2 regions of the Pradoshia sp. TA40_28 genome follow, and region 1 is predicted to be linked to the other one. Evidence: a T-box and tRNA genes for the amino acid it is inferred to sense, from the RefSeq annotation. Region 1 holds a T-box; the other holds one or more tRNA genes.
What was found. The T-box of region 1 lies ahead of AC58NB_RS05090 (valine--tRNA ligase). A T-box ahead of a tRNA ligase gene usually reads a tRNA of that ligase, here a tRNA-Val.
Positions count from the first base shown of each region.

Region 2: it has a tRNA-Val gene. The T-box ahead of AC58NB_RS05090 (valine--tRNA ligase) is inferred to sense a tRNA for this amino acid. The anticodon was not compared.

Region 1 is NZ_JCATZO010000003.1:196,874-200,301, forward strand. It holds gene AC58NB_RS05090 (valine--tRNA ligase) at 1-1,708, opposite strand, end outside; T-box leader at 1,777-2,015, opposite strand; gene AC58NB_RS05095 (YszA family small membrane protein) at 2,232-2,423, shown strand; gene ysxE (spore coat protein YsxE) at 2,539-3,428, opposite strand, start outside.
Region 2 is NZ_JCATZO010000006.1:203,886-207,313, reverse strand. It holds gene AC58NB_RS10275 (hypothetical protein) at 134-739, opposite strand; gene AC58NB_RS10270 (HIRAN domain-containing protein) at 1,777-2,085, shown strand; tRNA gene AC58NB_RS10265 (tRNA-Val) at 2,190-2,262, opposite strand; gene AC58NB_RS10260 (paeninodin family lasso peptide) at 2,780-2,875, shown strand; gene AC58NB_RS10255 (aldolase) at 2,950-3,428, shown strand, end outside.

The DNA of each region.
Region 1 (3,428 bases):
CTTTTTCATAGCTGAAACGTAAATCCTGACCAGGTGAGCTTCCAGTTGTTAAGAAATATCTCAGTGAATCCGCACCATATTTCTCAATAACCTCCATTGGATCTACACCATTGCCAAGTGATTTACTCATTTTTTTACCATTTTCATCACGTACAAGGCCATGAATCAATACATCTTTAAACGGACGCTCTCCAGTAAACTCGATTCCTTGGAAAATCATTCTTGATACCCAGAAGAAAATAATGTCGTATCCAGTTACAAGCGCTGCTGTTGGATAGTAACGTTTAAAGTCTTCTGAATCTGTATCTGGCCAGCCCATTGTGGAAAACGGCCATAACGCAGAACTGAACCATGTATCCAACACATCATTATCCTGAGTCCAGTTTTCGATATCTGCAGGGTCTTCCATTCCAACGTATACTTCACCAGTTTCTTTATGGTACCAAGCTGGAATACGATGTCCCCACCATAGCTGTCTAGAAATACACCAGTCATGAATATTATCCATCCAGTTCAAGTACGTTTTTTCAAAACGTTCCGGTACGAATTCTACTTTACCTTCTGTTGATTGCAATTCAATTGCACGCTCAGCCAAAGGTCCCATTTTAACGAACCATTGTGTGGATAGATAAGGTTCTACTACGGCACCGCTTCTTTCAGAGTGACCAACCTGATGGATATGCTCTTCAATTTTGAACAATACCCCTTGATCCTGAAGATCTTTAACAATTTGCTTACGGCAATCGAAGCGATCCATCCCTTCATATTTACCTGCTTTTGTATTCATTGTGCCATCTTCATTCATCACTAGAATACGTTCAAGATTATGACGGTTTCCTACTTCAAAGTCATTAGGATCATGTGCCGGTGTAATTTTAACAACACCGGATCCGAAATCCATTTCAACATACTCATCGCCAACGATTGGAATTTCTCTTCCTACAATCGGCAGGATAACTGTTTTTCCGATTAGGTGTTTATAACGATCATCTTCTGGGTGCACAGCAACTGCTGTATCACCAAGCATTGTTTCCGGGCGAGTCGTTGCCACTTCAATATGTCCGCTGCCATCAGCAAGAGGGTAGCGCATATGATAAAAGGCACCTTTAACTTCTTTATGAATTACTTCAATATCAGATATCGCTGTTTTTGTGCTTGGATCCCAGTTAATTATATATTCACCGCGGTAAATAAGCCCTTTTTCATAAAGTTTAACGAAAACTTCACGAACCGCTTTTGAAAGCCCCTCATCCAGAGTAAAACGTTCGCGTGAATAATCGAGGCCTAAGCCAATTTTTGCCCATTGTTCACGGATATGGGATGCGTATTCTTCTTTCCATTTCCATGTCTCTTCAACGAATTTTTCACGTCCTAAATCATAACGAGAATTACCTTGATTACGAAGTTTCTCTTCTACTTTTGCCTGGGTTGCAATTCCGGCATGGTCCATACCTGGCAGCCATAAAACGTCATACCCTTGCATTCTTTTCATTCTTGTCAAAATATCCTGTAATGCCGTATCCCATGCATGGCCCAAATGAAGTTTACCCGTTACATTTGGAGGAGGAATGACAATCGTATACGGTTGTTTTTGTTTATCCTGTCCTGCTTCAAAGAATTTGCCCTGTAACCACCAGTCATATCTTCCTTTTTCAATTGACTGCGGATCATATTTGGTTGGCATTCCAATATCCGTTTGGTGCTCCATATTTCATTCTCCTTTTTATTCATACTTTGGTGAAAAATCCAATAAAAAAAACCGTTTCATCCTCTGTAAAAAAGGACGAAACGGTATGTCTCGCGGTACCACCTTTGTTCCAACACAAATAACAGTAGTGTTGACACTTCATTCCTTTAACGGTTCTTCACCGGTTATCCGCTACTGGTTTACACGTTCACAGAAAACAGCTCCTGGGCGACCTTCTGCGATTACGGTCACTGAAGGAATCTTGCAGCCGATGGATTCCTCTCTCTTACAGTCTTCATCACATACTCTTCCCGTTCAAAGCTTTTACTCGATATTCTATTTAGTTAGAAATCATTTTTTTAATACTGTTATCATACATAAGTATACATCTACTCGTCAATCATTGTTGACCATTTTTTTATTTTTTATTCAGCCGCTTGACGCCTGCAGCTGCATCAAATTTTGGAATGATGTAGATTCGTTCCTTATGGACAGTCACCCATTAAGGCAATATCTTATAACCTATCATAAAGGGGGAATTTACATGCGAAAAAAGGTGAATCAATATAAGATGCCTCCATGGGTCCGGAATACAAGAAATATCCTACAGCAATTCTCAATACCATTCGCTGTCTTTCAAGGGATCAGAACCTTCTTTTTTCCAACCACTTTTGATATATTCCTTTTATTTTTACTGATTGGTCTTGCATTAGCTTTTCACTTTGACATTCTCTAATCTCTTTAAATCTTTAGTTTAGACCAGGTGGAATCAACCTGGTTTTTGTATGGTGTGACTATCATCAGCTCGGTAAGTGGGGGATTAATATTCCTGTGCAATCCATTCATCATCTTTATTGATTCGTTTCAACCTTCGACTTTTTACTTTCTTCTATCTGCTCCATTCTCATGATAATATATTCAATATTTTTTAATAACCAATACTGCCTTTGGAATTTCCGACAAAATTGCAGCTCATCCTGTTTATCTTTTTTTCTCGCATATTGTTCAACCACCTTGATACAATTAGCTGGATAAGCCAAATAAGATAAAAATAAGTTCAATTCTCCTTCCTTAAACGGGAAATACCTCAGATACAGATAAATCCAATCCACGATTTCCTCCCCCTGGATTGGATACGTTTTTAACTGTTTAACCACGAACGGTAATAGGTCAAAATAGGGAGGAGCCGTTTTCGTTTGTTCAAAATTGATAAAATGACCATATCCATTTTCGCTATATAAAAAATGGTGAATCGATACGTTTCCATGTGTGACAACACTGCGTACTTTTTCTTCTTCCTTTGTAATCTCAAACCAAACCTTGAGTTTATCTAATGAATACGTCAAAGCCTGGGATAAGTCATAAAAGCACATACAAAATAATTGTTCAAAAGGGGACATATACCATTTCTTTTCGATTGAAATAACCATTTCACGGATAAATTCCTTCTGTTCTTCCCATTCCTTGACTGTTTTTTCGAAATGCTCTTCCCTTTCTTCTTTCGTCGTGCTAATCTCCTTAACGGATAATGTGTGCATTCTAGCCAGTTCCCTGAACATTTGCTGATGTCGTTCTGTTCGTTCCTCCACATGTTCATCCGGCAGCCAAGGCATAAGATAACTGATTTTATCACGTGTTAATACGCCATATCTTCCATCTTTTGCAGGAAAGATGGGTACAATACGGTTATATCCGTTTTGATAAAGGTTCTGTACATTTTTGATAAAATCGAATCCTTTGG
Region 2 (3,428 bases), on a different contig from region 1:
ATTCTTTAAAGGGGAATAAGAATCAAATAATTTTGAAAAATGATTGAAATACATTTAGATTGTGGTAGCGGCATTTTTAAGTGAGGTATAACATAAAAAACAACTACATATTATGAGTAGTTGTTTTTCTTCTTTAATGTTGTAAATAAGATTGTCTTTGTAGACCTATGTATTCCTTTGCCGTGATAATTATTAGAGCTTTCTTTGCTCGTTGATGCGCTGTTACAATGGTTGAGCATTTCGCATATGCGTGGTCTAATACATTCATGACCTCTTGCCGTTTTTCTTCTGCGATTTTATCCGGGAACCAATCAATCGCGAAACCAGTAATCATATATAATGAAAGTACTTTTTGGGGGAATGATGTTGTATTGCGATTGTCCAGTTCTTCTATTATCCTTGCTAATTTAGCGTTTGATTTGAGCAGGTTATAGTAGTTTGCTGTTGCTTCATATAAAGCATCCAGCTCTTGTTTGTGATGTAATACTTGGAGTGTTGTCACCGCTTCTTCTATCGTATCAAACCAATCATCTATTCCGGAGATTAAAAGATTGGTTTGTGGATCTACTAAACCGTATCCATTCATTACTTCGCAATCTGGGTAATGCTTTAACAGTTCGCTTTTTGTCGTGAAGATATCACCGTGATAGGTCTCTCCTAGTGTATCGTATACTTTATTGGCATAGAGACGAATCAGATTTCCTTCTTTCATTTCCACTATCACTTCTAGCTTTTCCATCCTTCATTCCTTCTTTCATTTAGGTTTTAAATAGGGTAGCAGCTATATTGGAAATTTGTTTAAAAGAACAATGATTTATAAATAAAGCAAGGTTATATATTAACCTTACATTCTGATTTATTGTTTTGTATAGAGACAAATTCTTACTTATAAACTCATACTCTTAAGAATCAACTACATATTGGGCTGAGCATTTAATGATAAGGGTGGGTATAAAAGGAAGTAAAAAACCAGCTCATTCTGTACGAGAAGTATATCTTTCTCCTGATGTTCGATATGCTTTAGTAATTATAAGAATAGACAGAAACTAAATGAAATGGGAATTGAACATTCAATATGGAGGTATGCTGAGAGATTGGAAACTATCCGAAAAAATCATTTAAAAACACCTGTAAGAGGGTTAGAGTTAAAGAAAAAAGCTAGAAATAAATTCTTAAGATCACCAAAAGTAATGCGAGAAGGATAGAGGAATTTTTTATGCTAGAATTGGTACTTCATATTTCATTAAGTTTAATGGTGCTAGGAATATCATTCTTTCCGGTTCAAACAGTAAAATTTAGAAGAAGCAATCTTGATAATATTTCTGGGATATATGGATTAATAGGCATAGTTTTAGCAGGTACAGGTATTTATATTGGATTATCTGGCGAAGGACCGGTAAAAGCCTATATCTATATCACTTTTTCGGTACAACTAATTATTCTAGTTCTTTTCTCACTAATCTATAAATTTGTTAAATGGAGAGGACATTCAACTTTACTAAACATTTGTTCAATCTTCTTAATTACAATTTGTTTTTTATTTTATATTTACTATATTATAGCGAGTTTTATCTATTATTAATGTGAAAGAGAAAAGTACATGCGGTTTAAAAAGCTAGTAAAGCTAGGCCTTTGCCTGTGTCAGAGGCAATAAAATAACTTAATGTAAGATGGATATCCACTTTAAGACAAGGGATACTGTGAAACTAAATTGCAGTGAAAATCGTATATAAATAGAGAGTAAAGTAATAAAAGATGTAGATGGAGGGGATAGGAATGGCAGAGAAATATATATCAGTTGTAGGTGTTGGTCATTATTTTGGGCCGGATATTTTTAAGGTTGGACAAAAGATTATCTTAAGAAAAGACTTGGATAATAAACATGATGATGAAGCCATTCAAGCAGAGCTCGATACAATTGGCAAGGTAGGCTATGTGGCTAATAATTATCAAACAGTCGCAAAAGGCACACGTAGTGCAGGCAGAATTTATGATACGTTCGAGGATGTATGTATGGGGCAAGTGGCTTTTATTGTAAAGGATACAATCATCGTTAAACTATTGGGAAATGAAGAGAGTGTTTAAAGGGGGTATCCCAAAACACACAATCTAGCTGCACTGTCCCCACTCTATTAATAGATAAAAGGCTCAAACCTATAATTCGGTTTGAGCCTTTTTAAAATCAAGTATGATCCCGACTGGGTTCGAACCAGCGACCCCCACCCTGTCAAGGTGGTGCTCTCCCAGCTGAGCTACGGAATCAGAATAGTATGTAGTGGAACAATATTTAATATAAAGGGTTAGGCAAATAAAGTCAAGATGAATTTTGGAGGCAAGATTGGTCTTTTAAGAAGGTGTATCCAAAAAAGAAGGATTAACTTGTAAAGTGACTAGTAATTTTTGCTCACTCTATCCCAATAAAATTGTTTGCACAATAAGATATAGAAATTACACGAAAAATAGGTAAATTAGGCTCTTTATGAATGCGGATTTTGTCGTTTAGTGGGTCTTTATGTTTATTATAATATTATTTATATTTTTCAGTAAATTAGTTTGACAGAATTTACAAGAGATGATATTTTTAGGATATATTAGTTCTCTATAAAGAACTAGTGACTATTTATCTATAAATGGTTTGGAGAAGTGTGCAAAACAGATTGTAATTTGGATTATTCCTATGAATAGATAGGAATAATCCAATGCAATATTAGAATGATAGGGGCTGATTATGCTTGTATTGTTCTAAATAAAGAACGCATACATATAAGGGGGTGAAAGAATGAAAAAGGAATGGCAAAAACCGAATCTTGAGGTTCTTGATGTAAAAATGACTTTTAGTGGTGGAGAGCTTAACGGCGGTCATAGAGGAAGCTGATTGTACCGAGAAGAAAAGTGCCCTTATACAACTTTATCGTATAAGGGCTTTTTATAAAAATTGGAGTGATGAAGTTGGTTCAGACATTGAAACAAGTGATGTACCAAGCGTTTGGTTTTACTATCTCAAGTGAGATGAAGCTACCAGAATTAATTCAACTTGAAAAATCAAACTCTCCATTGGATATCGCCATACAATATGAACATTTACTAGATGAATGGAACCAGATCACAGAAAAAGAAAAAGGATATTTTGTCCGGGCCAACCGGGTTTTATTTGAAATTGAAGAGGTGGCCATCTTTGCTGTTGAAAAAGGAAGAACGATCAGCATCTCGCCGCTGCCTGGGGCAGATGAAGATGAAATCAGGCTCTATGTGTTAGGGACCTGTATGGGAATTATTCTAATGCAGCATCATTTATTGCCTCTTCATGGTAGTGCTATTGTGCTTGATGGTGAAGCATATGCCATCGTCGGTGAGTCGGGTGCCGGGAAATCCACGTTGGCTTCAGCCTTTATGGATCAGGGATTTAAATTGTTAAGCGATGATGTTAT